Regions from separate parts of the Fusibacter sp. A1 genome, predicted to be linked through region 2. Evidence: riboswitches for the same ligand, from Rfam matches in the RefSeq annotation. Region 2 holds a riboswitch; each other region holds the start of a gene.
The links. Region 2 has a riboswitch for cyclic di-GMP ahead of DWB64_RS17665 (transglutaminase-like domain-containing protein). Riboswitches for the same ligand answer to the same signal wherever they lie in the genome.

Region 1: another riboswitch for cyclic di-GMP. It lies ahead of DWB64_RS00920 (trypsin-like peptidase domain-containing protein); the one in region 2 lies ahead of DWB64_RS17665 (transglutaminase-like domain-containing protein).
Region 3: another riboswitch for cyclic di-GMP. It lies ahead of DWB64_RS02195 (response regulator); the one in region 2 lies ahead of DWB64_RS17665 (transglutaminase-like domain-containing protein).

Annotation. Positions count from the first base shown of each region.
Region 1 covers NZ_QQWI01000001.1:214,144-224,458, forward strand. Annotated here, with positions in the region: gene DWB64_RS00905 (NUDIX hydrolase) at 1-399, opposite strand, end outside; gene amrB (AmmeMemoRadiSam system protein B) at 543-1,469, opposite strand; gene DWB64_RS00915 (Ig-like domain-containing alpha-2-macroglobulin family protein) at 1,470-6,200, opposite strand; gene DWB64_RS00920 (trypsin-like peptidase domain-containing protein) at 6,435-8,378, opposite strand; cyclic di-GMP riboswitch class I at 8,526-8,610, opposite strand; gene DWB64_RS00925 (hypothetical protein) at 8,850-9,524, shown strand; gene DWB64_RS00930 (amidohydrolase) at 9,583-10,315, shown strand, end outside.
Region 2 covers NZ_QQWI01000016.1:35,457-45,771, forward strand. Annotated here, with positions in the region: gene pepT (peptidase T) at 1-208, opposite strand, end outside; gene DWB64_RS17655 (exopolyphosphatase) at 375-1,298, opposite strand; gene DWB64_RS17660 (transglutaminase family protein) at 1,471-2,247, opposite strand; gene DWB64_RS17665 (transglutaminase-like domain-containing protein) at 2,479-3,261, opposite strand; cyclic di-GMP riboswitch class I at 3,275-3,353, opposite strand; cyclic di-GMP riboswitch class I at 3,381-3,467, opposite strand; cyclic di-GMP riboswitch class I at 3,530-3,616, opposite strand; gene DWB64_RS17670 (glycosyltransferase family 2 protein) at 3,780-4,718, opposite strand; gene DWB64_RS17675 (GtrA family protein) at 4,728-5,153, opposite strand; gene DWB64_RS17680 (YfhO family protein) at 5,137-7,749, opposite strand; gene DWB64_RS17685 (sortase) at 7,816-8,586, opposite strand; gene DWB64_RS17690 (DUF2079 domain-containing protein) at 8,824-10,315, opposite strand, start outside.
Region 3 covers NZ_QQWI01000002.1:42,834-53,148, reverse strand. Annotated here, with positions in the region: gene DWB64_RS02230 (pseudouridine synthase) at 1-97, opposite strand, end outside; gene DWB64_RS02225 (HD domain-containing protein) at 110-595, opposite strand; gene DWB64_RS02220 (DEAD/DEAH box helicase) at 702-2,147, opposite strand; gene DWB64_RS02215 (FMN-dependent NADH-azoreductase) at 2,506-3,141, opposite strand; gene DWB64_RS02210 (MarR family winged helix-turn-helix transcriptional regulator) at 3,227-3,676, opposite strand; gene DWB64_RS02205 (hypothetical protein) at 3,749-4,273, opposite strand; gene thpR (RNA 2',3'-cyclic phosphodiesterase) at 4,343-4,873, opposite strand; cyclic di-GMP riboswitch class I at 5,035-5,117, shown strand; gene DWB64_RS02195 (response regulator) at 5,168-5,536, shown strand; gene DWB64_RS02190 (HD-GYP domain-containing protein) at 5,862-6,800, shown strand; gene pyrR (bifunctional pyr operon transcriptional regulator/uracil phosphoribosyltransferase PyrR) at 6,859-7,392, opposite strand; gene DWB64_RS02180 (RluA family pseudouridine synthase) at 7,397-8,308, opposite strand; gene DWB64_RS02175 (5'-methylthioadenosine/adenosylhomocysteine nucleosidase) at 8,309-9,004, opposite strand; gene ileS (isoleucine--tRNA ligase) at 9,126-10,315, opposite strand, start outside.

The sequences.
Region 1 (10,315 bases), on a different contig from region 2:
CCGGTTTAAAAATATGATCCCATGCGACTCCATCGCGGGAACAGGCTTCTTAAGGGTTTCAGCAATAAAAAGAGCTGTGGCCCGGTGCTGGTTTCCGACAACGATGAGAGGTTTTAGGTCAAAGCGATCGAACTTCTCATACATGATCCTTTTCTTGTGCCACTTTACTTTGTAAAAAGTGTAATCGACATCCTTGAGGTCCACAGTCACACATGCTTCTTCCATCAGCTCCCTCTCCAGGGCATCCTGAATTGATTCACCTTTTTCAATATGTCCACCAAGCCTGATTACTTTAAGCTTTGTTCCATTTTGATCCGGTCCAATCATGAAGGCTAGTGAATCTTCATATTTTAGGTATACGCCTACTGTTGTAAAATTCAAATGGGTTTCTTTCAACATAGGGGTTCCTCCAACTGACAAATGGTCAAATAAGACCTGCAAGTGGATGACTGCTTGCAGGTCCTTAACAACAGTATAACTTTTTACGTCAAATTAGCCTAGCCCCCGTAATAAATAATTCATACAAACACTCCACGTCACGCCTATTCACCGTAGTAGATGAGATAGCTTGTCCCGGGCACATCGTGAAAGCCGTCTGAAATCTCCGCGCTATTGCTGTGCCATAGCAATTTTGTGTTTTCAAACTGCTTGAGCCACAGCCTCAAGACACCAGGGGCATCCAGATGGTCACTCGTGCTTTTTGCAATCGCTTCATAATTTCTGTTTTCGATCCACTCCATCGTTTCATCGTCCTTCGTATTTGCCATAGCCGCTGGCAAATAGTGCGAGAAGTCGATTGACGCTATCCAGAGTACTTTTTTATTTTTTGTGTAGTCATTCAGATACGCATGAACCGCATCCAGTTGCTCAACCGACGTGTTGCGCGCCACAACCAGCGTAAGGATAGGAGCGTCGAATCCGACTTCCGATAAGAAGGGCAGATGGTTATAAATGCCGTGTTCCAGCAAGAGCAGTTCCTTGTCGTATCTGATAAGATGTTTGTTCTCCATTTCAAGAACGCAATCATCCATAAGGAATATGGTATCAAAAGCGATCAACGGTTCCTTTCTCGACAGGATAGGCGCGTTGATCCTCCCTTGATGGTTCGGCGACATAAGGATAATCAGTTCAGGATCGAAATCTGCGATTTCACGATAAGCTTTTAGTATCTCGTGTCCTGCCAGCAGATGGTGCGGAAGAATCATGCCGATCTGCTTCTTGTCAATTTCCAAGGTTTCAAACCTATTCTCATCTAGTGACTCCGTTTTACTGAAGATGTTCATCAGCTGCAAATACTCAGGTGCCGGGTAGGATACGGTCTGTATCTCATTATCCACTACAGCCACGATTCTCATATTCTGCTTCGCATCTTTTTCAGCCGGGGCGTCCCAACCATATCCTATGCGCAAAAGGCAGATTGCCACCGTACAAATCACTGCCAAAACCAGCGACTTTCTCTTTACATTCAATCACTTCACCTTCAATTCAAAGGGGTTCGATTGATAGTAGGCATGGTCCCCTGTGGACAATACGGAGGGCTCCAGCTTAAAGGTTCCTGTCTGTTTGGCCCTTATCGTATAGGTAAATGTTTTCTTCGTCTCCTCGCCGCCAAAGTGGAAATAAAGGTTGGTGGCATTCATTTGGCTTCTTGGCATCACGACAGAAAATCCAGATGGAACACTTTCGATGACTGTCAAATAGGCCATGGAAGGTTTGGTGACTTCTATCTCTACTACTATTTCTTCTGAAAGACCTACCTCTGATCGGTCAAGAGTCTTTACAATCTTATAACCGCCCTTTTCGCTAAAATCGACATTGTAGAGATTTCCGACGTAGTATTCCTCAATTTCACCCGGTCCACTGATATTCGAAAACTCGATTTTCGGTTCAACGCTTAGAGGCAAGGTGTAGGCAAAGACCGCTTTATGGCTGACATGCTCCGTCACGCCATTAAGTAGGACGTCGAATACTACCGGTCTAAGGTCCTTGTCTTGGTACTGGTAGTACCTCATCATCAGTAGTTGCATCACATGCTCTTTCGGTAGGTTGGCTGTCGCTCTTTCAAACCAGCCTGTGGCATCATTCAGTTTGAGTTCAGATGCCAAACCTGCAAGATGCAATAAGACTCGCTGGTCGAGTTCTGTCCACTTGCCGTTTGAACCGATGTCTTTTTGGAGTTCCTCATAAAGAAGGGCGCTCTTTTCTATCATTCCTGACTCTGTTAGAGCACAAGCTAAAATGACCTTCTCAGATGCGGTATACGCGTTTGCCTCGTCAGACCCCAGCAGAAGGTTGAGCTTATGCACGACTGGCTCGTCAAGGGCTGCAAGTCCCCATATCGCATAAAGCCTGTCTAGGGTAGATAGCTCCTCCTCGTTAAGCACACGCTGGAAATATTCTATTGTACTCTGTTTATCAAGATACTCTGGTGCGATGACTGCGATATCTGTTGTAAGCTGCAGGTCATCCTCGGCATTTTCAAGTATGCTGATGCCGCCGCCATAATACGTAAAGGGATCAAGTGTGTCAAGATAAGGAGTTTGAAGGATTTCTGTCGAGTACATTCCGCCATACCTTATCCGAATCAGTTCGTTTGTAAGCGCCCATTCGGCTCTTTTTGACGGATAGGTCAGTAGTTTCAGTAGTTCTTCGTGAAGTTCCCGCGCATCTGTGTTGATGATCCTCAAGTAGGATGATTTTTCAGGCCTTGTAAGTGTAAATGTATCTGACAAGGGCAGCCTTCTCATCGCTGAAAACTCTACCTTGGAATCGACGACTTCAAAGGTTTTAAGTACCGCATCCTTGTAGGTATCGGTGTCTGCGAAAAGTGTGACTTCATACCTTCCAGGTTCAAGGGTTTTCATGGCAAGAGAAGTGTACTCCGAAGCCAACTCTGTTCCATCAAGTGTATAATCCGGTCCTGTCGGAGGATTCACATTCAGCTTGTAGGTAACCGACGTATCCTTGTCGATCGCCTCTCCACCTGCCCTGACTACCACATCCGCCTTTTCACCGGTCAAATAGTTCTCTTGAAGAATCATACGCGAATAAAACGGCAGCGTGCTGACAACTTGTTCTGTCGCAGTACCGATAAACCTTTCACCGCTGATTCCATGGGTGGTGATCCGCCATTTTGTGGTGCTGTCCGGAAGTGTGAACGAGGCTTTTCCGATCCCATTCTGATCTGTTTGGATCTCTATGAATGCCGCAGTATCCTTGAAATTCTCTCTAATATAATAGTCGTCCGACCCGCCTTCACCCATTTCAGCCATGTCCGGGAAAGTGATATATCCCGTATGGTAATGTTGTGGATACCCTGCGGTCGAATCATAGTCATAGAACTCCTGATAGGCTTTACGATTGTCAGGGTATAGCGCGTAGTAGGCTTCGTCCATCATATTGATCAGCACCCTGCTTTTCACGCCTGTCTCACCGATTTTTGACACCACTTCAACCGTGATCTCCTCTCCAGGTTTGTACTGGTTACGGTCGGTTGTGATGGTCAGATCCAGTTTCTTTTCTTCAGGATCCATCATCACACTGATTGTCGGAGGATATTCACCGATCCTAAACTTGCTTCCATCAAAGTAGATTCCTCTGATCAGCACATTGGATACATCCTCTTCGGTGAACACCTCGGAATAAGTACTGCCTCTGTTGACCTGATGTTCCCTGTAACCGTTCTTATAGACTACAAATAGCGTCTTTTCCTTTGTGGCGGACCTGCTTTTAAGTACGTTTTCAGGCAAGTCGAGTTCAAGTGTGAATCGCTCATTGAGCTTCACACTGTCCAGTGCTTTGAACCTCGGAGCAGCCTCATACCTTTCGATATAACCATGTGTACCATATACATAAGTGTTCGCTTGGATCATATGATCTGGTGTGTCCATCGTCGTGACCTTAACAGAGTAGTTTCGACCTGGCACATAGTCTATGCCGATCGTCGACAGTCCGTCTTCTGTGATAAGCGACCCATCATAAACGACCGCTCTTCGGTAACTATAATCATACTTTGTTTCCATTTCTTTAGTCAGCGGATTGTAACTTGTGCCTAGCGTTATGGCTTCGTAGTAGGTTTCTTCAACTATCACGTGTATTGGAATATCAAGCGGTTCTCCTGAATAGAGTTTGCTGTCGTCTGTCATGAGCTGCTTTGTAGGAAGTTTCAGCTTATGGCTGGTAACTTCGATTATAAGCTGGTCCTCATTCTCATTTACCTGACTGGTCGCATCAAGAATAATCTCAGATGGAAAAATCTGCACCATGTCATGGTCAGCTACATCCGTGTTCTCAGCCTTCTTATTCGTGGTTTCTACCATAAACATAAAGGGTTTTGAAGTCTCGTACCAGTACTTGGGAGTATACTGGATATCATAACTGCCAGTCGTGTCGGTGACGATCTTCTCAGATCCCAACTCACGCTCCCAGTAGCCTTTTCCGCTGTAGGTATTCAGTTCAAAAAGGCTTGTGGGAGTTTCGTCGTAATAGGTCACCGTTCCATAGAGTCTTGTCGATTCACCTGGCCCCAGCACTTCTTTTTCAAGTTCGGTTGTGATGATGAATTCGGGTTTCACATAGGTTGAAATTCCGACACTTAGTGTGTCGAGTACAACCTCACCAGCAGTCACCTCCAGTTCATACCTGTACTCCGAACGCTTATTCAGCTCAAAACTACCGCCATAAGTGCCGAAGTCGCTCACCTGCGATGTCATCCTATCCACTTCTTCACGATGGTCGTTAAAGAGTACAAGCTCCACAGACGCCGGGTTTTCCTGACCTAAAAGATGGACCATGCCAAAGAAGGATGCCATATCGCCGTCCTGGTATACCGATCTGTCCGAGTAAAGGAAATAGTGCCCCTTTGGAGTTTCATTCTTATCACTACTTGAGGAGTAATCATACCAGTAGTAGTTCCGATTGAACCTATAAGGCAAATGGACACGCTCATCTGTTGTCTCCACAACTATAGCAGCATCTGTAGAGTCAAGTTCGACATAAGCTGTTCCATCAGATCCGGTTTCACCTGTAAGCGCTCCGTCTACAATTATTTTAGCGCTGTCTATCATTTGACCTGTTTCAGTATCGATGCACCATAGCAGGGCGTCATCTTCCGTGCTTTCTATATAGATGTTTAGATTCGTTACTTGGAAAAACTGATAGTACGTGTTTGAACGAGCACTGAACTTGGCAAGGTAATACCCCTTGTCGAGTCCGTCTAGGACACCAAAGATTGAATAGCTCCTCTCAAATGCGCTGACTTCAACACCATCTATAGGCTCTAGTACAGATTCATCCATTCGCTTGCCGGGATGCGAATAGTACTTACTGTCTGCTAGGTAGTTCGCAGTGGCTTTCCGGTAGCCTTCTTCATCCATCCTGTAAAGCTGAACCGATTCAGGCGAGGGCATCCATTCGTAAGGAACCTCGAGCACGGCAGCATCTCCTTCAAGAACAAGACTCATCTTCGCTTGTTCATATCCGAAATTTCCGGATTCTCCCGTTGTGAAGTCAAACGCGTAACCGGACGCCAAGAGACTACCGACCTGGCTTATAAACCCGTCCCTTACTTTCACCTGATAGGTGCATCCTAAGTCAAGCGAAGTAGGCATCAGGATCAAGGTATTTTTGTCGATTCTGTGGGAATATTCAATTTCAGGTTCTATTGTGATGAACTCCAAAATGCTTTCGTCAATTACTTGCGAAAACGAGATTTCTATTCCAGAACTAGGCGGAACACTGCTTGAATGCCTCGCCGGATAGGTCCCAACCACCTTTAAGTTACCGCCGACTTCAAAAGACCAGCCTGCAGTACGGGTTTTGTTATTGTGCCTGAACTTAATGACCGTTCCGGCGTCAAGAGGCTCAACGGGCTTGATCAGCACACTCAAGTCGCTTGTGCGTTCGACCTGATACTCCACTGCCGGAGTGATTGACAAGAAGGTTGCAAGATACCCGTCGTCAATCTCTGTGTCCGCGGTCACCAAGAACGAAGTATCCTCACTGATCAATCCGTCAACTGCATCCAAGGCCTCGACGCTCAGGATGTCAACCGCTTCCTTGCTAATATCCACCCTATCAGGCGGCAATTCGATTTGCACTTCTTGCCCAGTGCCTTCCTTCTCTCTGTTTAGCATCCAAATACCTGCCATTAGTGCAATTAAAACCGCTGTCATAATCAGTGCGATCCGCTTTTTATCCATATCGATCCGTAGACCTCCTTATCTTCTGTCCGCTTTTCTTTATTATAAAAAAACAATACCCAGATGAGTGGAATTTAAGAATAATTTAATATAAGGAAGTTCATTAATGGAAAAAGGATGCTAAAAGTAAAAAAGTTCTCTTTGGGTTAGAAAGAGAACTTCACATCAGTAGCAGTATTCTTTTATGGTGACAACCATCACCTTTGATCTAATCTTCCCCCTAGACCAGCTCGCTTATTTCCACTTCGAATAACCAAACGAACCATCGTCTCTGATCGAGGTCACCTCAAAGAAAGGATAGCTAAGATGCCACTCTTCTTCATTGGGATCAAACATTAGATAATCATATTCCAAAAGGTTCTTACCGAATCCTGTCGGCTTCTCGCTGCTAAAGCGATAGTACTTCATAGTAAGCGATGTCGATATACCTGTTTCGATTTCGATTTCAGTTGCGATTTGAGCTCCTAAAGCCACTAACTCAAACTCATATTCGTCGAACAGACGCATGAAGTTCTCTACGCTGTCATCAGCAATGTTTGCAACAATGCTTACTTCTTTGGTTCGCATGTATTCAAAGATTTCAATGTGAAACCTTTTAATATGGATCTCTTCCTCTCCAAGAGTGATGACACCGTATTCCTCTTTGAGACCATCCTGTATCTGATACAAGTTGAAGGCTTCAAGCTTTAGCACCTCGGAATAACTATATTGCGATGCGACTCCATCCTTAACCGCTAAGATAGCAACTTTGACTTCTCTATCAGAATGAATACCTTCCACGGTTAATCCATCAATTAACTCGTCCTCGAGCACCCAGTAGTTTTCGCCCGCCTCGTTGTTGATTGCCGCCCATTCATTACCTTTTACTCCTAAAAAGGCCATATAATAGTCCGCATCACCCTTATCCCATGTCACTTCAATAGATGTATTCGACAGTGCCGCTATGGTCACATTCGTCGGTGCTTTAGTCTGTGGATTGGTTAGTGCTGTAAACTCATCTATAGTGAGCATTTTGGATTTATCCATCGAAGTGAACAAGTTCACCGGTACGCAAAAGTTAAGGTTCTGACCTTCAACTAAAAAAGTTGTGATTCCGATTAGCTCACCATACTCATCCAATAGAGCACCACCGCTAGATCCTGGACTCACAGGTGCTGTAATTTGAATGATTACTTCCCTTATCGAACTAATGATTCCTTCAGACAAGGTGTTGATGAGCCCTTGAGGACTGCCTATCGTATAGATCTTCTGGCCTTTTTGTAAATCAAGTTCTTGTTTTACAGTTAGCGGTGTGACGGATGTGTCCTCAATTTGTAGCGCAGCTAAATCCAGATCGATGTCATACCCCGTTATGTAGACGTTTCCCTTATAGATGGAACCATCTTCATGTTCTATCTCAATGGTCTGCGCTTGGTCGATCACATGAAGATTTGTTCCGATTTTACCTGATTCATAATAGAATCCGCTGCCTAAGTAGTTCTCTCCCGTGTAGGTTTTTACATGTAACTTGACTAGGCTACCTGAAAGCGACGCAATTTCAGTAGTTGTAAGCTTTTTCTTCTCTACAACAGGAAGGCTTGCACCATAGGTTTTAGGACTATGGGCGTCCAATATCCTCTTGAATACCACCAAGGATTGTTCTTCGCTTGTGGGACTGCCTGGTGCGATCCTGTTGTCTCCTACTCCGGAAAGTATGCCGTTGTTTTTCGCCTTATACACTGCTGACCGTGCCCATGAGCTGATCTGAGCATGGTCTTCGAACAGTACGGTTCCCTCTGCAAGTTCGATTCCAGCTAGTTCAAGGGTTCTCACCATGAATACCGCAAGCTGCTCTCTTGTCAGTGAGCCGCTCGGATCAAACCGATTGTCACCCACACCTGTAGTGATTCCAATTGTCGCAGCTTTTAAACTGTTTTCATCTGTCGTATCGGTAAACTTTATTTCGGGATTGACCACAATCTGAGTTCCGGTGATCTCTTCATAAAGCTTGACCGACAGATACACAAATCGCTCTCTAGTGATATCACCTTGATAGTTGTCAAATGCAGAATCCCTTAACACTTGATACGATGACAAGGAATCAAGTGACTCTTTCGACCAATTTGATGGACTACCAGCTGCAAAAGTTACTGAACTGGCCAGTAAAAGTATCAAAAATACATGAATGACTTTACGCATTACATCCTCCCGCTACACACAATCGGTCGTAACCGATTCCCGCTTGTTTTTAGTGTATCCATTTTCTTATCACACTTTCCGAATCGCGCAATCATTGACCCTTTAAAACAAAAAAGGCAGCCAATTAGGCTGCTCATCATTATAGTTAACGGCAACCTGGCAATCATAGCTTAAACACCTTAGACCCATGGCTTTGCGTCTCAACCTTTCAGTTGATTTGCTCATTATTCGATTTTGGACTCCCGTACAGTATAACTCATTTTTAAGCATTAAAAACACTAATTTGTTAGGGATTTGCTTTTTTTTTTGAACCTTTCTCAATTTTCTGAACGTCTTGTCGGCCTTAATGGGATATTTCCTTGATTGAATTACCACCTACTCTTTCACTAAGAAGGGTCTTTACAATTGGTATCTAGAGTTTTATACTTAAATTACACACTGTTGTGTAATTTAAGTATAAAAGGAGCTCTTATGCAAGCAATCATGGAAACCATTTTTAATGTACTTTACCTTTCAACAGTCATTACTTTAGGTCTTATCATGTTAAGCCATACCAAAGAAAACAAGATGAATCGCCTATTCGGTGCGATGACCTTGCTTCTCGGTTTTGGTGACGCCTTTCATCTTGTACCAAGATCCTACGCACTCTTCACAACCGGTCTAGAAGCAAACGCGACAGCACTTGGTTTTGGTAAGTTCGTCACCTCGATCACCATGACCGTTTTTTATGTCATACTCTATAGAATCTGGATTGAAAAATACCGGGTACAGGAGTCAAAGACCCTTTCAATGACTATCTACTCACTTGCTGTCATTAGAATCGTTCTTTGCCTATTCCCACAGAATGACTGGTTCAACTTTTATCAACCGGTTAGCTGGGGAATCTACAGAAACCTTCCATTTGCCATCATGGGAGCAATCATACTCGTGCTCTTCTATCAGCAGGCTAAAAAACAGAGCGATCTTATTTTCAAGTTCATGTGGCTCGCCATCACACTGTCCTTCGGGTTTTATGTTCCCGTCGTACTCTGGGCAAAAACCTATTCATGGATCGGAATGCTTATGATTCCAAAAACAATCGCCTACGTTTGGATTGTCATTATGGGTTTCAAGCAGATGAGGCAGACGATCAAAGGGCGCATGTAATCATATCATGTGCCCTTTTTATGCTATACTGTAGAAAGATTAAAAGAGAGGTTTTACCATGCTTATAAAAAACGGCACACTTTACACCATTGAAAATGGAATTCTAGAAACAACCGATCTACGGGTGACAGGTGATAAAATCACTGAAATCGCTAAGGACATAAAGCCCAAAGCGCGCGAAGAAGTCATCGACGCAGCAGGAAAACTCGTATTCCCCGGATTTATCGACGCGCATTGCCATGTCGGCATGTGGGAAGAAGGTATTGGCTTTGAAGGTTCTGACGGCAATGAGGCAACCGATCCGATCACGCCGCATCTGCGGGCGATCGATGCGATCAATCCAAGGGATGAGGCCTTCGAACTGGCCTTAAAGGGCGGGGTGACAACTGCTTGTACTGGCCCTGGCAGCGCAAACGTGATTGGTGGAACCTTTACTGTCATGAAGCTGCACGGTCACCGAGTGGATGATATGGTCATCCGTGACAACATGGCGATGAAATGCGCATTTGGCGAGAATCCTAAAAGAGTGTATGCCGACAAAAAAATCACGCCGTCCACACGAATGGGAACAGCGGCTCTTCTTCGACAAACCTTAGCTAAAGCCAAGGAATATCTGGTGAAAATCGAAAGCGCAGCAGGCGATGTGTCAAAACTGCCGACTTACGACATGAAACTGGACGCGATGTTACCCGTACTAAAAAAAGAAATCCCGCTAAAGGCACATGCGCATCGTGCGGACGACATCTTTACTGCAATAAGAATCGCTAAGGAGTTCGATGTCAACCTGACCC
Region 2 (10,315 bases):
TGCCTTCGATATTGGCAGGCAAAGTCGCTGTCAAATATCCGTTGTCATCCAGTAAAACATCTTTTAGTTTCAACGCTTCGAGTTCTGATTTTACAACCTTCGCCAGGTCAAACTGCTTTACACTTGAAGGCTGAGTTGTAGAATCCTCGTTAGACTGCGTGTCAATCTTTACATAGCTTAAAAATCTTTCAATTAACCTATTCTCCATAATAATCCTCCTCAATAATCACTCACTTGAGTAAACCGCATAATTTCATTCATAAGAACTCCAACAGCTCCTATACAGTGAAACACCTTACTTATCCATCACGCAATTTTCTCACGTTTTCATTATACACAAAATAAGAGGCTGATGTCTTGATCAGCCTCAAATATTATGCTTTTAATTTACCAATGACTTCCACAAGCAGTTCTTCTGTCTTATCGTTCGGAATCTGACACGTTCCTGCATTCTTGTGACCACCACCGCCATATTGAAGCATGACCTCACCGATATTCACATCTGAAGAACGGTTGATGATGGATTTCCCAACCGTGAATACGGTATTTTGTTTTTTAAGGCCCCACATGACTTGAATTGAAATTTGTGTCTCAGGATATAAGGCATATTTGATGAATCTATTTCCTGGAAGTATGGGATCGACATCCCTTAAGTCTACTACAAGTATTTCATCGTAGACCTTCGCATGATTCTGAATCATCTTCTTAAAGTCGTCCTCATATCTGAAATACAGTTCCACACGTTCCTTCACATCAGGAAGCTCAAGAATCTCATCGATCGTATGGTCTCTGCAGTAGTCTATCAGTTCCATCATCAGTGTATAATTCGATATCCTAAAGGCTCTAAATCGTCCAAGACCTGTCCTTGCATCCATCAGAAAGCTCAGAAGTTCCCACCCTTTAGGTTCAAGAATATCCTCTTTGGTAAACTGAGCTGAATCGGCCTTATCTACTGCAAGAAGCATTTCCTGCCAATCCTCCCTGAACTGATGTTTATCTTTATAGTAATCATAAACCACTCTTGCGGCAGAGGGCGCATTGGGATCAATGATATGATTTTCAGCGACTTCCTGATTTCTGATTGTTTCGCTTAAATGATGGTCAAATGCAAGGTAAGCACCTGAAACATAGGGCAAGTTCGTCGTAATATCAAATTCTGTCACCTGAATGATTCCATCCTGCATATCCTTTGGATGAACAAATTTGATATCATCAATTAATCCCATATCCTTAAGCAAGACTGCGCAAACCAGACCGTCAAAATCACTTCGTGTAATTAGTCTATATTTTCCTTCCATGCTAATCCTCCTTGTTCGTTTGAGCATCCTAGCCTTTTAACACTTGATAGAACAGTTGCTCCAACCGCTGACTATTTCATATATACCTATTAAATAAGTTAATAATCATAGACTTATTATACTAAAAAAATAGCCCTTATCTCTAAGGGCTAACTAAATTTATCACCATACACTAGAAACTTTTCATTTTAACGTGGCTGGTGGTAGTCTTGTATTTGTCATATTTGGCCATCATCTTCGAAAGCTGCGCATCGACTGTGGAATCAATGATTTTCCACTCGCCGTTCAAATACACTTCATTCCAAGCATGATAGGTGGAGGTATAAGTACTTTCACCTTCAATCAATTTTGACTTTATGCCCTGGCTTCGAAGCATTGAAGCCATCAGTGATGAATAATCATAACAGATACCTTTCTTTTCTTCAAGAGTGACATCGATCACAGGTAAATACCTGCTATAGATAGTCGAGGCTTTATAATAGTCATAGACGATCGACCGGATGATATAGTCGTAAACGGCATCAAACTTCTCCTCATCCGTTTCAAGATCAGCCATCAGTTCTTTTGCAAGAACGATTGCCTTCATTTCTTCAGCCCAGCTCATATTCTGCACACTTGCAAGATTTACAGCATCTTCATTGACAGTAACCGTCTTAGAGGCTGATGTGATTTTCTTATATTTATTACTGGAAACATTTTGGTAAATTGCTACTGTGTACAAACCACTGCCCATCTGAAGTGGAAATGATTCATCGTTATCGTTGATATTGTAGATGTACTGCTGCGTATCTCTCTTTATGATTATTTTAAACTTAGTATAATCGGTTGTTGTATAATTTATCTTAACAATTCCTTCATCGGGCTTGTAATTAATAATGCCATCTGCAAATGCGAAACTTGATAACACGGCAATCATTACTACAAACAGAACTACTAACTTTCGCTTCATCTTTCTCGCCCCTTTCATGACTTCAATTATTATATATATACCACATTTGATAAAACATAATCATGCTTAACCGCTAAATAGGTCTTTGGACTCACCAAAGTCCATTGAATCACTCTATGCTTGCAGTCACATTATAACACTAATTCATCGAATGAGCTATCTTTGTGATAGGCAAAAAAAAAGCCTTATCGGCTTTGTCAGATAAAATAGCTGAGAGGGTAACTTATCCTTTTAAAATGATTTTACTCCAACATAATCGTTGATTGATTTTTCAATCGAGTATCTCGCACTACCTTTTGACAACTGTGCATCAACGGTAGTATCGATGATCACCCATTTTCCATTGAGATATACTTCATTCCATGCATGATACACGGATGTATAGGTACTTTGACCATGGATCATTTTAGTTGGAACACCAACGCTTCTTAACATCGATGCCATCAGTGATGAATAGTCGTAACAAATACCATTGTTGTTCTCAATCGTCAATGTGTTGTTTGGAATAAATCGACTATCAACAGTAGCTGCCTTTTGATAATCATAAACTACATTATTGATGACGTACTTGTAAATTGCATTGAATTTTTCTTGATCTGTCATCGTTTCCGTAGTCAATGAATCAGCTAATACAGCTGCGCTAGTATTCTCTTTCCAATTAATGGTTTGAATACTTGCTGTGTAGACTTTCATCATATCCACCGTAACAACTGCAGTAGCAGAAGTCACTTTTCGATATTTGTTGCCATCCACACGTTGATAGAGTCCTATTGAGTAATCTCCGCTTCCCATTTGAAGTGGAAACTCCTCTTGTGAATCATAAAGGTTATAAACATATTGTTCAGTTCCCTTTTTCACTAGAACTTTAAAATCGGAATAATCAGTTGCAGTATAATTGATGCTTACTGTGCCGATTTCTTCGTTGACCTTGATAATGCCACCATCTGCAAAAGCAACGGCGGACAATGTCATGATAATGAGTGTAAGAGTTAATAAAGAAATCACTCTTTTCATCTAATTCTCTCCCTTCGGCACCTGGCTATCTTCATTATGAAGACCCTGTAGTTTTGCGTCCCCACCTCACGATGGGTTTGCCTTGTTACATTTGGGAAAGAAAAGTAAAAAACTTTTCTTTCGGCGACTGGCTGCCATATCACACAAGTGACTTAGGCCCTCTAGTTTTGCGCCCCAATCTTTCAACTGGTTTGCCTTGTCGAGAAAAGATCTGATACCTGGTGTGCAAACATGGTCTACACAACCTATTTGGCAATCAAAGTCTTTCTCTGGAAACTGGCTGTCATAGTTCATATGAACCTTAGACCCTATAGCTTTGCGACACTGATTTTCATCAGCTTTGCGATTTACAGAATAATTTTGGTCAATCGAATCGACTTTTGACTACCCTCTCAACTACATTATACCACCATTTACAACAATACAGTCGTAATTTTGATTACATCTTGATTACAGGGCAGCTACGTTTACAAGTCATATGCTCTTAAAATCTTTTAGGATTATGTAAACAACAAGCGTCATTGGATTTTGTCTTTAACAATATACCTCGGTCTAGCTTTAATCTCGTCATAGATTCTCGAAATATACGTCCCAATAATACCAAGCGAAATCATAATCATAGAACCAGTGATCAGAAGGACCAGAATCACTGTTGAGAATCCATCCAATGCGTTCCCGACCAAGTAATTAGCCAGTGTCTGAATTCCTAAGATGATTGCAAAGAACAAGAAGATAAGCCCGCTGATCATGGTGATATAGAGTGGTTTACTTGTATAAGAGAGAGTGGCATTCAGTGCCAACATGGCCAGCTTCGCAGTAGAAAAATGACTGACTCCATTTACTCTCTCCTCTACATGAAAAGGATGTTGAACGGTTTTGAACCCAACCCATTTTACGATACCTCTGATAAACAGGTTTCTTTCATCAAATCGTCTTATTGATTCAACCACCTGTTTGTCCAGTAGCTTGAAATCTGATGAGTTTCTCATATCTAGATGAGTGACTACGTTTAAGACCCAATAAAATAGTTTTGCAACGGACCTATAAAATAGGGACTCTTTTCCTCTAGTGATTTTTATGCCTTCCACGATATTCGCATCTTCCTTAATCAGCAGCTCGAGCATAGGTCTTATTTGATCGGGCGGATGCTGCAAATCAGAATCCATAAGCAGATAAAGCTGGGCATCGATGCTGTCAAGACCTGCAGCAAGAGCGATTTCCTTGCCAAAATTCCTTGCAAACCTTATCGCTTCTGCCTGAGGATACTCCTTTACGATGGACTCCAGCACCTGCCAGGTATTATCAGTAGAACCGTCATCGACAAACATGAATCGACAATCCACTCGATCTTGTTCAAGTACGCGCACAATCTCCTTAAAATTGGTTTGCAGCGCTTTTCCTTCATTGTAAACAGGAATAATAATCGCTAGTTCCTTATGCCTATTAACCATATCCATAGTTGACTCCTATTTGTAGATTACATTTTTGTAGATCCAAAAATTCCACATCACGATACATGCCATCTTTAAGAGTGGAGATATCAATTCACTGATTCCTAGTATCTCTGTAAAGAATGTCATCAGTACGATATTGGCGACAACCAGATTGAAAATGAACAGCAGTCCATATTGCACCAATTGCTTCCTAATATCCTTTGTCGACTCAAACGACCACTTTCTATTCATTAAAAATACAAACCAGAAAATCACACAATAAACCAGCACACTAGCGATGATATATTGTGCGTTCAACACCTTAATCAGCAGCACATACAAACCGTACTCGATGAAAAATGCAGAAAATCCAGTAATGAGATATCTTACAAATTGACGTGTGAACAGTTTATCCTTTAAAATTTCTATCTTCTCCATCACATTAACCAGCAATTTCATGCTGTCCCCTTTTAGATTTCAGTTCCTTCTGTTCCTTTTGAAAATCCGTTTTCCTTCCTAAAACATAAATTGAAGCCAAGATAAGCAGTGATAAAACACTGATCATCAGTCCAGAGACAAAGCCTGCTGAAACATATGAGAATTCAATCTGATGTGTTCCTTCACGCAGTGGTATCGCAATCATCGCATCTTGATAAGCCATAGGTTCTATTCGGTCACCATCTACTTTTACTTTCCAGCCTTTTTCATAAGGAATCGAAGTATAAAGCAGTCCATCACTGTTGAGTGTCGCAACTCCAGTAAGCTTTGTCTGGGTAAACTCATCCACTTCGAATGCTTCGTCAATCAAATCGTTTCGGGTGACGGTAAACACCTCATCATCGAATGTGACAACATGAATGTCAAAATATCCAGATGCAGAAGCCATTACCTCAAAAGATAACTCAAAGCTTGTTCCCTCTTCCACGATCCCTAAGTCGATGATCACACCTCGTGGGGTTTGGTGGGTGGTGGAAACTCCATTCATTTTAAGCGTAACCGTTTTCGTTTGGTTAAGCATGTAGATATACATCTGTTTTGTTTGCTGCGCAACAAACTCTATTTTCGCTTTTCCTATTTTGGAAGCATCGATATTTTTATAGTGGTATCTTATATCCTCAAGCAGATGCCTATCCATATTTTCATAGGTCTCATTCACCGCTTCTACCCCTTTGAAGAATGTCACCTCATTCCCAGTCGCAAGACTCATGAACTGCTCTTGTCTTCTAAATGGGCTGATGTCGGTTGTCGTCAAGTTGAGGATGTCAGGATTGACCTTAAATCCAAGTGGGAAAGCATACCTGTTCTCGTATACCTCAAGGTCAGTAAACTCGTTAAACTTCGTATAGGCAGCGTTTGGAATAGGCAAAGCAGCATGCTTTGACAGAAGATACTTTATATTGAACATCGCGTTGATCACTGGTGTGCCTGGCAAATACCTATTTGAGTTTCCACCTGGATCGGCAGACATTCCCATTTTCTTTGCAAAGGTGTTCAATTTTGAATTTGCAGTAGATGAGAATTGTGTAATACCCCGATATCCATATAATAAGGGATCGTTAGCGCTATATTGCTGATACATCTCCAGACGGTAAAACCCAGTATCTTTAGCATATAAATCATCTAGAGCAGCCTGTACTTCGCTATTTTGAACAGGATAGTCAGTTCGCCCTGAATTTCCAGCAACCTCTGTCGCATGAAATGCAGACACTGTGATTTCGACTAACAAGACGATCAAAATCATCTTTGCCATAAACTTGATAGAAACCTTGTCATGCTTATAAAGGAGAACAATAGAGGCATAAGCAAGCAGAAATGCCGCACTGATGTAAAAAACCTGTGCATCGAATAATGTTGTGTAAAGTTTTTCATTAACAATCAGATAAACCATCATGACACCAGTTACTTTTAAAACCGCTTTTACAGGTAGTTCATTTAACTTAGTCATCGCTTCATATGCGATTGTCAACAGTACAAATGACAGTAGGAAGGAAAATCTAAAAGGCACCTGATTTGGAAAGTGAAATCCATGCCAAACAAAATTCAAATAATTGATGTTCATACTCAAAATCAAAAATGCAGCAAATGATCCATTGATCACTTTGTTTTTTGTAGGAATTCCTGGAACAAGAAAATAGAAGATCATAAATAGTAACCCGATCATCGTTATGGAAATGTTCGGCAAACCATCTACGACTGTCGGCTCTACATAGGCAAGCAAATTGTTTAGAATATCAAGTATGGAATGATACAATTTAAAGCTAGTTGGATTACCTGATGATAGGCCATATGCACGCTGCATACCTATGAAAATCGGAAGTAAAGTCAACATCGCAGAACCAATTGCCAACACCGAGTACATGACTACCTTTGAAATCTTATTGAAGAAATGTGTGATTCCCTTAGACCTATATTTAGTGAAGTAGACCACAAAGGTATAAAGGGCAATGAACTCACATACAAAATACGCAATATAAAAGTTGCTGATCAGGCTCAGAGCAAGCGTAAAAACAAATAGTCCGAACTTGCCTTCATCCATCAATCTATGTAATCCGAGTATAACAAGAGGCAGCAAAGCAACGCAGTCCAGCCACATGATATCCCAGTAATACCCCATTAAAAATCCACTAAAGGCATACATTAGACCGAATAGGACTATTGACAGATTCTTTGATTTAAATACCCCTCGTAAATACTCCGTAAAGAAGGCACCCGCAAAAGCGATTTTGCCAATCGTAGCAAACAGCATGAATTCCCTTAAAAACTCAGCAGGTACAAAAAAGGATAAGAAGTTGAGTGGACTCATCGCATAATAGGCCATCATTACAAAAAAATTAGTTCCAGTCCCTGTATTCCAGGAATAGAACAACGATTCGCCATGTTGCAGTTTAAACTGAAGTTCCTGCAATATTGGATAGTACTGGTGCCAACTATCGATGATCATGATCTGATTTTCCCCGAAAGGGAATAATCCTTCATTCACAAATGCGAACATCATTATTAGAAATGCAACTGAAAAAGTTAGTAAACTGTATCCATAACGCCTTATTAAACTCATACATACCATCCTTTGTAAGTTCTATTAGTTCATATATAAATTATACCACTAATCTCTTTCAAAATGCTATTCTACCAATACCGCATGAATAACCAATCGATATGTTGATTTATAAAGTGGTTCACAAGTAATCAAAGTTAAAACCCTATGAGTGTCTGTTTGATTGATAACCGATGTGTCTTCTGGAACAACAATTTTTTTCTGATATACTTCATAAGTAAATGTTCCTTGCGAAGTGGTCAACACAATTCTATCACCTTTTTCCAACTCATCTAATCGATTGAATAGTAATCCATAATTATAGCCCCTATGACCTGCAATAACCGAATTACCAATATGCCCTGGATATGCTGTATTTTCTAAATGTCCAGCTGAAATTGCAATATCACTAGCGCTTGTACCTTCAACAAGTGGCATATTGACATTAATGCTAGCTATAGCTATCCTTCCCAACAAACTTAAATGTCCTTCTTTGGTGATCAATGGCATTTCCGATTCGTATTTATCTCTTTCGAGAGCTAACTCTACACTCTTCCTATCAGCAAGTGCTTGACGCTCCTTTAGTCTCTCCAATTTTTGTAACTTTATAAAATCAACTTCCTCTTTATAAGATTTATTCTCTTTCTCCAACAGGATGATATAATCTACATCCACAGCATCCCGTTTTGAAAAAACTTCATTTAAAGAGTTGTACTCGTCTAAAAGTGGTTCATGGTTCTGTCTATCAACTGACATTGAAAGAGTTGCTTTGCTAAGAAAATCGTCTTTTTTAAGTAATAAAACAATTGAAAGCAAAACAACAGTAATTATCAGTATAACTCTAATCGCTATTTTCATGTGGGCATCCTCTCTTTTTATAATACTCTAATTATGTAACAGAGGAACTGCTTTCATGATACCCATCCAACACCTTTCCTATTCACGTCTTGAATGGTATCCTTTACTCTAATCCATATAAAACACTCGATTATGATACATCTCACTGTAAGTTTACTATAGATCGAAACACCAATAGTATTGCCATTGTACTTGCTGGTTCTCTTTATCTGAAATTAATTATCAGAAATCATAACATTACTCAAGAGGATTATCGATTTTCTTATATACCACTGCCATTCCACCAGAAAATACTTCAACATACCCAGCGTTTAATGCGGAATTTGATTTTTCATCAAATTTTTCAACCGGACATCTAACATCTAAAACAAGATAATCAGTTTCAAAGTCATTTGGGTATTCATAGAGTTCTTGTACATAATATAGGTGAGGTGTGAAAAACGTCTCACTTGTAATTGAAGCATTTCTTGGTATTAATGATAAAGCCTCATCAGTTCTTACTATTTCCTGACTGAATGTATTATAAATATTTTGATAGTAAGAAAATTTGTCATTAGTAGCTGTCATTAGTAATACTAGAGATGCAAAAATTCCAATTGAGCAAATAGTCAATTGCTTTCTATACTCAAACTTACTAATGTTTTTTATAAATAGAAAGAACATGATAGCTGATACACCATATGTATATTGAAAACCTATGTCATATTGATAAACATATTTAGGCATTAAGTTGATTACTAGCATCGGTATCAAAAATATTAAGTTGCTCCATTTAGAGCTAATGATTGGGATAAATACTAGTGGAGTCAACATATATAATGCAAATTTTAGTTTTTCCAACATAAACACTTGAGTAATGAAAAAACCAGGATTCATTAAAATATTTTTCATTACTACAGCTAATCCCGTTTCATTTGGTAACTGATAGACACTAAATCTATCATCCATTATTCCATAACCATAAAGACTCATTCCAGTTGTAACTAAATAAAAATATATAAACCCAATACACGTTATTATTAAACCTTGCCTAATGTTCTTATTAGCAAATAGATCATAAAAACCAAAAAAAATGATATATAACGCAGCATCTTCCTTAACAAATAAAACCAAAAAAACCAGCAAAATCATAGACTTTTTTTTATTCTTCTCGTAAAAGTAGAGCATCCAAAGCATTAAAGCTGTAAGAAATTTATTTTCATGAAAATCATAAAAAGTTGGACTTACTATTCCTGGATAGAAAAGATAACAACCTGAAATCAGCATTGTAATAAAGGTATTCAAGTTCTGATGTCTACACAATAAGTATAGTGGAATAACTCCTGATGTCACAAAAAATGCTTGAACAATCAGTAAATACTCTGGAGAACTGAATAGTAAATATCCAGGTAGAATTAAATAATAAATCGGAGAAAAATGTATCGCAAAATGCGATAAAAATACATTTCTCTCTAATGTAGTATAAGGTAACCCCGTTTGCTTCATATAGTGAAACATTTGAGTGAAAATCCCAAAATCATATGTTGAAGCATTGTACGTTTTGTATCTAAAAATCGTTGCAGTAGAAATCATGTAGAACATCACCATAAACAGCAATCCAATAATCGCACTTGTGACTTTATTGTTTACTCTTTCAAATTTATTGATATCTACATTTTGGTAATAAGAAATGATGATGACCGACATAATCCCGATCACACCAAGTGTTAGAAAAATATTCTTCTCACTG
Region 3 (10,315 bases), on a different contig from region 2:
TCTCCCCGTTGACATAGACCCTACCCTCGTCAATCAGCCTGTTGGCATCTCTTCTCGAACAGATTCCCGCATTGCTCAGTAGTTTTCCGATTCTCAAGCTTCATTCCCCTTATCGCGATTTAAAACCATCTACACTAAATCCCAGTTCAATACAGAGCGCAGTGAACCGGTCCGTTTCCTTACTAGCCAGCCAGTTGTCAGGACTGTTGAAGTAATGCGACAAGGTATCGGCATCCTTCAAAACCTCTTCATAGGCTCCATCCACCTTGCGTTTCGCACCATGTCTTCTTATCATCGAAGAGATAAGCAGCTTTTCATCCTCAGAAAATCCGCCTATCTCGTCCAGATAGCCATAGACGGCTTTTGATCCGCGCTTGGCATGCGCTTCGCTATCGCCGGTCTCATAGGTGATATAGTCATGAAGGAGTCCGGCGATTTTGCAAATCTCTTTGTCAAGACCGCGTTTCATCGCAAGCAACTCTGCAAATCCCGCCACTCCTATCAGATGGGCGCAGCCGAACATGATCTCGTATTTATCCTTTTTACCGAAAAACATCTTATTGATAAAAGCCGTGGTCTCTTCTACACGATTCATACGCCCTCCACCGAATCAACTCATAGGTTCACTACTTTGCCTTACTCAATTATAAACAAAAAAACGCTTTGGCATACTACCAAAGCGATTTATTTAAGCCATCATCCTATTGAATTTTTTTCGCACGGTAAATCTGACCTTTGATTTTCTTTGTTTGAAGCGCTTTGATGATGATGCTTTCCTTGCCATCGAATATCGTCACATTGGTGAACTTGGCATTCATTTCGATCTTGCCGATATCCTGTCCGCTGACTTCCTTGATATTTCTGAGCACACCTAGGATATCTCCGGTTCTCAATCTAGAATTGGCGCTTCCGACATTCAGTTGTATTGTTGCCCCTTTGCGATTTGTAGCCTTATAACGCTCCGGTCCGTTTCTTCTTTTCGTGTTTTGCGGCGCTTTTCTTTCCACATGACCGCCCTTGCAAGGGATTTCATAACCTAAAAACTTTTGCAGCGCGATGAATCTAGCGGTTTCACTTGGAATGACCATGGTGATGGCGATACCGTTCTCATCGACACGACCGGTTCTACCGATCCTATGCACGTAGTTCTCATTCTCAAAGGGAACACCGTAGTTGATGACATGAGTCAGCCCCTGTACATGAAGACCTCTTGCTGCAACATCTGTGGCGATCAGCATGGTGTATTCTCCACGCTTGAACTCCTTGAGTTTTTGCATACGCAGGCCCTGATCCATGCCTCCATGAACCGCACAGACCTTTCTGTGGTATTTTCTCATGATGTCGAAGAGACTATCCACTTGATCTTTCGTGTTACAGAAGATGATGCACTTCTTCGGGTCCTCATGCTTTATCATCTTTCTCATGAAGTCCACTTTTTTTAGGCCGTCCACCGCGTAGTAGATCTGCTCTATTTTGGTATGGGTCGAGACTTCTGATTCGATCTCGATGCTCTCCGGCTTGTTCATGTAAAGCTGGCTGATGTGTTTTACCTCTTCAGGCATCGTCGCAGAAAAGAGGAGCGTCACTCTTTCAGAAGGCATCTTCTTGATGATCGCTTCGATCTGATCCTTAAAGCCCATCAGAAGCATCTCATCCGCTTCATCGATGACGAAATATTTGATGTCTTTCAGTTTTACATTCTTATTCAGCAGGTGATCCATCATACGACCTGGTGTCGCGACGATCACATGAGGGTTCTTCTTCAGTTCTTTACGCTGGACATCCATGGGCTGCTTACCGTAGATGGCGCTGAACTTGATTCCCTTATATCTTCCGATATCGCTAAAGTCGCCCTTAACCTGTTCGGCAAGCTCACGGGTTGGAGTCAGCACAAGCACCTGAGGGCTTTCAAGCTCCACATCGATCTTCTCACAGATAGGAATCGCAAAACCTGCCGTCTTACCACTACCCGTCTGAGACTGTACGATCAGGTCCACACCTTCAAGTATCTTAGGAATCGTCTGTTGCTGCACTTCCAGCGGATAAACGAAACCCAGTTCGCTAAGGGCCCTTTTGATCTGATTGTCCAGTTCGAAGTCCTTGAACTTCATCACTTCTATTGTCTTTTGTGTGTTTTTATCACTCATCTTCATTCCTCTTCCTCAACTTCAAGCGTCGTGCCAATTAACTGTACTCTATTATCATCTATATGAATCAATTATCGTAATCAACAAAACTACCGTTACCAATCTAACACTATATCACGTTTGAAGTTATCTGAAAAGTTTTTTATCTTTAACAACTGCATATAACAAAAAAGACGCTCCGCTCCAACTGCAAGGCAAACCTTTTATCACCTAAAAAGGTTTCCTTGCAGTTGGAGCGGAGCGCCTTAAAATACATGTTCAAATGAAACCCAGCAGCTAGACGACCACTAAAGATGATTAGCCGAGTGATGCATTGTTATGGGAACTTCTTAGTGTGGTTTTAATGATCGCACTTCCCTTAAAAACTTTTCACCAGCTGTTCCAGTTTTTCAGCAGCGTCCGTTTTGATGGATGCGCCGCCGTCTGTGGCCATGTTTGTACCTTCAAGAAGCACCGACTCGATGTCCATGACGCCCATGAATCCTAGGACGGTCTTCAAGTAGCTGTCCCCGTGCTCCATGGCCTTTGCGGGACCCTCTGAATAAATTCCGCCCGATGCGTGCACATGAAGCGCCTTCTTATTGTTTAACAGTCCCACAGGACCCTCAGCAGTATACTTGAATGTCTTTCCTGCGACCATCAGCGTGTCGATGTAGACCTTCATCTTAGGTGGCAGTGAGAAGTTCCAAAGCGGAGTGGCAAAGACGTATTTGTCTGCACCCATAAACTGTTCTGTAAACTGATTGATTGTTCCCACTTTGTACTGTTCCTGATCTGTCAGATCGCTAAAGTCGACTCCTTCGCCCAGTTTTCCCCATCCGTTAAAGACATCTTCATCGATAAATGGAATATCGAGCTTATAAAGGTCAAGTTCCACCACCTCGTCCGTGGGATTGATTTCCTGATAGGTTTTTATGAAGTTCTCACTTGCGTCCAGACTAAAGGAATGTGCGGATGCTTTTGGATTTGCTTTTATAAATAATACTTTTTTCATGGTGAATCCTCCTATTGATGTTGGTTGACGAATCAAATACGGGTTTTTAGTACTAATTAGTGATATATCTTTAAAAAAAGTGGTGCTATACAACACCATTCATTTTTTTAAGCAGGGAGAGCAACTCATTCTTCTCTTCGATATTCAGATTCGAAAACTCGTCTTCTAGGTCATCAAGATGCTTGGGAAAGACTTCGGCGATAATGGTCCGCCCCTTTTCCTTAAGTCTGATCACAAATGCCCTGCGGTCCTCATCGTCACGATCCCGGCTGATGTAGCCTCTCTTTTCGAGATTCTTGATTACAACGGTCATGTTGCCGCTTGTAGACAGCGTCTTTTCAATGATCTCGCATATCTTCATCGGGCCTTTGTGATATAAAGCTTCCATCACACCGAATTGAGATAGGGTAAGGTCATATTCTGAAAGTCGTGCCGACAAGGACCTCTCATCGTTTTGAATCGTCCTGTGCAGTGCTACCACCAGTTTTAAATTCAATTCACTTACTGCTCCGTATTTGCTCGGTTTGTTTTCCATGGATTAAATATATCACTAACTAGTAATAATGTCAAGGGTATTTCCAGTTCTTTTTTTTGACATGCCCCTATTCTAGAACTGGTCTTTGTAACCCTCTCTCAATAGCGTGTACTGCCCTGTCTCTGTGTTCAGGTCATAGATGTTGAAGTTCGTTTTGATATCGAATCCTTCGTAGTGGACTGCGAAGTTGATGGATGCAGACCCCAGCGTACCGCTTTTTATCCTGTGGAATACGTGCCGCGGCCATACAAGTACGGCTCCGCCTTCAAATATCAGCTTGTCGTTTTTATAGATCTTGTCGGGTAAGACGGTAAAGTGTTCAACCCGTCCATGCTCTTTCGTGTAAATTTCCACTTCTCGCTTGCCGTAAAGGACGATGAGGTTGTCCGCCTGATCCGGGTGCATGTACCAGGGATTCGCAACACCCATCGTAGGACCCGGCGATACCGCATCCTTTTGATGGAGCACACGGTCGATTGAATCGATCTTAGGTAGTGCGTCGAGTGGAAACAAGTCGAACATGACACCTTCGGTTTTTCTAAACGGTGTCAGCTCAATAATCTGATACAGGTCTTTTACTTCTTCAATGATCTTCAAGTTTATCCTCCCTTGATATGTTAATGGTGTTTACCTGCTTTTCAAGTCTCACACCCTAAATCGGTTCTTTCACTTGTCTGTAAAACCTTTTTCTTTCACCACCCTATAGACCAGCCTTTCATCCACACGCACGCTTTCCATGAGCGCGACGGAGCTGATCGTTACTTCAATGGGGCTGAAGTGTCTCATGGATACATCCTCGTCTAGGACCACACCTCTTGCGAATGTGATGTGGGGAACATAAGGCATCGCCTCTACTCTGAAACCCGCCTGTTTGAGTCTGAAATTCAACTCACCTTGCAAGCGAAGGAGCGTCTGATTCTCTTCAACTCCTATCCACAGAATTTTTTTGTTTTTTTTATGAAACTGGCCAAAGGAAGCTGCCACGAGATCCGGCTTACAAACATCGAATTCATCAAGCAGGACGCTGAGCCTCTCAACTTCATCGTCTGTCACATCACCGATGAAGGCAAGTGTCAGATGCAGGTTGTCACAGCTTGTGAACTTACCCCTTTTACAGTCCTTTGTCGTTTTTCTACAGGCGTCATGCAGCTTATATTTACATGCTTGTGTTATCGTAAGCGCAAAGAAGACTCTCACGCGGTCACCTCCTAAGGCGGTATATCCAATCCATACCCAATAACTTCATCATCGAATAAACTATCAAAGCCATATCAATAAATTTTTATTTAGAGCACCATGACAATTCATTGACAAGCCTTCCAAAGGATAGTACCCTATACCTATAAGTTTAACTGAATACATGAAAAAGGCAAACTCATCGAAAGGTGAAGACGCAAAGCTGTGAGTCTAAGGAGAAATCTATGATCGTCAAGCTACCGAAATACTGACGTCTTTTCGGGATGTTTTTTTTATGTCAAGATGGAGGTAAGAATGAAAAACATATTGATTGTGGACGATGCAGCGTTCATGCGGATGATGCTTAAGAACATTCTTGTAAGCCACGGATACAACGTGGTGGGGGAAGCGTCAAATGGAGCACAAGCTATCGAAAAGTACCACGAACTCAAGCCGGATATCATCACCATGGATATCACCATGCCTGAGGTCACAGGTATCGAGGCCCTTGAGGAGCTGATCAGAGTCGATCCATCCGTCAAAGTATGTATGGTCTCCGCATGCGGTCAGCCCCAGTTTCTGCTCGAAGCCATTAAAAAAGGCGCGAAGGACTTTATCACAAAGCCGTTCACACCGGATGAGGTGCTTTCAAAGATCAATCAAATCGCCAGCATGGCAAATTGATTTGGGTTAAAGATTCACGATCGAGCAATTTACTATGGACAAAGTTCACCTGAACTTTGTCTTTTTTATTTCAAAGCCACCATGCCGCGTACTTGATCGCAAGTCAGGGTCCGCTATGTTTAGCATCTGCTTCTTCTTGATTCCTACAAAATAAGGTGTTTTCCCTTGACAATTATTCCTAGTATGGTATTTTTATTAAGTTACCGATTGCTTACTTACAACTTATGGCAGAATAGCATGGTAGATTAACGTGTCGGCAAAGCAAAGCCTTCCATGCGCTTCACTTGTGAACCTATTGTTCACTTGCACAACCAAGAGGTCAATTATGAATGGATTCTTAACCTATAAGGAATGCGAGAGTATTCAAACCTTTGATAATCTTGCCGGTACATTTAAACTACTGGTTCAAGATGACAACATAGAAATTTTCGAATCGAACATACACGCCGGTAAATCGATTCTTTGTCAGCCCTATGAATCGAAAGATGCGCTTAATGTCATCATTGTGCAAGAAGGCACTCTTTTTCATACAAACGAGAGAAAAGTGATTACAAGCGGTCAACGCATCACATTCAAGAATCTGACAGAAACCCATCATTTAAGCGTCATCACTCCGACAAAATTGCTTATGATCAGAGAATCGAAGTTTTTCACCCAACAGGCGAGCACCACAAATGAGATTTACCATTTTATCCATCAGATTCAAGCCAAAGATCATTATTCGGAATACCACTGCAACGCTGTCGGCAATCTGGCTGTTCAGATTGCGACAATGATGCGATTGTCCGATAAGGAAATTCACAATGTAGGTCATGCGGCAAAAGTTCACGACATAGGAAAAGTGAATATCCCTGATGTGATTTTGAATAAACCGTCGAGACTCACTGATCAGGAGTTCGAGATCATGAGAAAGCACCCGCAGGACGGGCATGACCTAATACTGAAAACCATAGACAGCAAAGAGATCGCAAGCATCGTTTTGCAGCATCATGAACGTCTTGACGGCAGTGGATATCCCAACCGTCTTAAAGATGATCAAATAAGAATTGAAGCCAAGATCATAGCGGTAGTCGACAGTTTCGACGCGATGGTGTCCAAGCGACCATACAAGTCGCCGATGAGCCCCTCGGATGCCCTTGATGATCTCAGTCGTCACATCGGCATCTGGTACGAGGAGGAAATAGTCCATACGCTGAAAGAGATTCTTGAAATCAATCGTTCCATCATTAAGTCACAGTCGCAATCACGCTTTGAAGTCAAATAAAGCACTAAAGTCTTGTCAGAAGACTTTAGTGCTTTTCTATTGGGTTCAGATCCTATTTCTACTCGTAAATCTCGACTGCGTTTTCGCCGTCGATACTCTTGACTTTCACGTGAATATTTTCCTTTTTACTTGTCGGAACATTCTTCCCGACGTAATCGGCACGAATCGGGAGTTCACGGTGGCCCCTATCGATCAAGACGGCAAGTTGGATCGACTTGGGTCTTCCCCTGTCGATGACGGCATCCAGCGCCGCCCTGACCGTTCTTCCTGTGTAAATAACATCATCCACCAGCACGACGGTCTTATCCTTCAAATCTACATCGATCGCCGTTTCTGAAACGATGGCGTCTTCTGAGACTTCCGATAGGTCATCCCTATAGAGGGTGATGTCAATCGAGCCGACCGAGACTTTGACCGCTTCAATTTTCTCAATTTGATCGGCAATCTCATAGGCGATCGGCACACCCCTGGAAAGAATACCGACGAGAACGACGTCGTCGACGCCCTTGTTCTTTTCGATAATCTCATGAGCAAGCCTTGTCAAAGCACGCTTTATTCCTTTTTCATCGAGTATTTGAGCTTTAAAGTCCATTTGTCTACCTCAATTTTTCTAGTATATTTACAAATCGCTCAGGCAGCGGCGCCTGAAACACCATTCGGGCTCCTGTTGTCGGATGATCGAAACCCAAGGTCTCAGCATGCAGGAGCTGCCCTGAAAGCTTCATCTTTTCTTTACGAACCCCATACAAAGGGTCACCCAGAAGCGGATGGCCGATACTCGCCATATGCACTCTGATCTGATGGGTCCTTCCTGTTTCCAGCCTGCAGCTGATCAGCGTATAGGACTGCAAACGTTCAATCACCTCATAGTGGGTGATGGCATGCTTGCTGTTGATTTCTGTGACAGCTTGTTTGAGCCTGTTTTTAGGATGCCTGCCGATGGGTTTGTCGATCGTACCCGCATCGTTTGAAAATCCTCCGTGCACGATCGCGTAATACCTTCGCTCGACACTATGGTCTTTCAGTTGAGCCGATAAGGACTCATGCGCCTTATTGTTCTTTGCGACCATGAGAAGCCCTGTGGTATCCTTGTCGATCCTGTGGACGATCCCAGGTCTTATGACGCCGCCGATGTCCGACAGGTCCTTTATATGGTACATCAGGCCGTTCACAAGGGTGCCTGTATAATTTCCGGGCGCCGGATGAACGACTAGACCTTTGGGCTTGTTCACAACGATCACATCGCTATCCTCATAGATGATTTCAAGCTCCATCTGCTCGGGCTCGATTTTCCAAACTTCAGGTTCAGGAACCTCCACTGTGATGGTATCGCCTAAGGTCAGGATATAATTCTTCTTGATGGATTTTCCCGTCTGTGTGGTGATCGCTCCCTGCTTGATCCATTTCTGAACCCGGCTTCTCGATACCCCATCCATCGCATCTGTCAGGTACTGATCGATACGGATGCCCTGATCTTCCTCTTCCACATTAAATTCTATACGTTCCATCTATAAACCTTTCATCATATCAAGTACGATTTTTGAAGAATTGATCGCTGATTGACGACCGAACTCTTCAAAATTCACATGTGCAGATCCATCCGCCTTGTCGCTCATCGCGCGTATGATGACAAAGGGCACCTTGTTGACGTGACAAACGTGCGCGATTGCAGCGCCTTCCATTTCAGTCGTGTCCGCATTGAACTGGTTTAGCAGAAAATCTTTTCTTTCCATCGACGACACAAACTGGTCGCCTGTCACGATTCTTCCTTCGTAGACAGCGTGGTCCTTGATTTCGTGCTTGGCCGCCTCGTAAGCTAGTTTTCTTAACTTCTCGTCCGCTACGAAGATCCACTGATCCATACCTGGAATCTGCCCGTATTCGTAACCGAAGCCTGTCGCGTCCATGTCATGTTCTAACAGATCTATTGAAATCACCGTATCGCCCACTTCAAGATGGTCTTTGACAGCGCCTGATACACCTGTATTGATCACATGTGTGACCTCAAATTCCGACACGAGGATTTGAGCGCAAAGTGCAGCGTTTACCTTTCCTATTCCAGAAACCACCGCAACGACGGATTTACCCATCAAGAGGCCCTTATGATACTCTCGTCCCGCAATACATTTTGTCTCAACTTCTGTCATCGCTTCAATCAATAGTGTAATTTCATAATCCATCGCACCGATAATTCCAATTTTCATGTGTCTCTCTCCCTTATCCATTGCCTTTATTGGTTTTTTCGCTAATTTCACTTTTGAAGTATCATTATATCATACTTTTTTAAAAAGCTAAAAGCCGACCCAAATTGGGTCGGCTTTTGATTTATGCTTTCATCACTCTGATATTTGTTTCTTCACCGTTTAGCTCGAATGTCTCGAATTCACCTTCTGTGGTATTCTCAAGCGACACCGTAAGCGTCTCACCCTTGATATACTCTGCAAACTCAGAAACTGCCGATTCGAACACTTGTGTCGAATTGTAGTGGATCTTGATGTTATCAGCCACTTCAAATCCGTTTGACTTACGCATCTGTTGGATTCTTGATACGAACTCCCTAGCAAACCCTTCTGTAATCAGGTCTTCTGTAAGTGTCGTATCTAGGATCATGAAGAGGTTGTTTGCCATTTCCACTGTAAATCCGTCTTTCGCTGCGATTCTCACATCGACATGCTCCGCGCTGCAAGTGAAGGCTTCTCCCGCGATGTCAAGCTCGATGCTTTCTCCAGCTTGCATTTTCGGTGCCCATACAGAAGCGTCAAGGCCTGACAGCGCCTTATTGAACGCACCCATGTTCTTACCTAGAAGAGGTCCGCAGACTTTAAAGTTCGGCTTCAGTGTAAAGTCCATATAAGTCGCAAGGTTGTCTTCAAACACTACCTCTTTGACATTCAGTTCTTCCTTGATCAGGTCCACAAGATCGCTGATCAGCGCTTCGTGAGCTCCATCCACCATGACTTTGGCGATCGGTTGTCTTACCTTGATTTTCACAGCTTCCCTAGCCGCACGTCCAAGACCGACAAGCTCACGCACAAGGTCCATTCTGCTTTCAGTAGCCTCACTGATAAGCGAAAGGTCCGCTTTCGGATACTCTGCCAGATGGACTGATTCACCACCAACAAGATTGCTATAGATCTCTTCACTGATAAATGGCGCAAATGGCGCGATCAGTCGAGAAACCGTCTCAAGTACTTCATAAGTCGTTTTATAAACCGACTTTTTGTCGTCCGTAAGCTCAGTCGCCCAGAATCTTCTTCTTGAACGTCTGATGTACCAGTTCGATAAATCTTCAACGACAAACTCCTGAATTTTTCTGACCGCTTTTGTTAGGTCGAAAATTGCAAGATCCTCATTTACCGCTTTGACCACCTTGTTGAGTTTAGAAAGCAACCATCTGTCGATTTCAGGTCTTTCACCGACAGGAACATCGAACGCTTTTACATCGAGTCCGTCTGTGTTGGCATACAATGTGAAGAAGGTATAGGAGTTCTTCAGTGTGCCGAAGAACTTAGAGC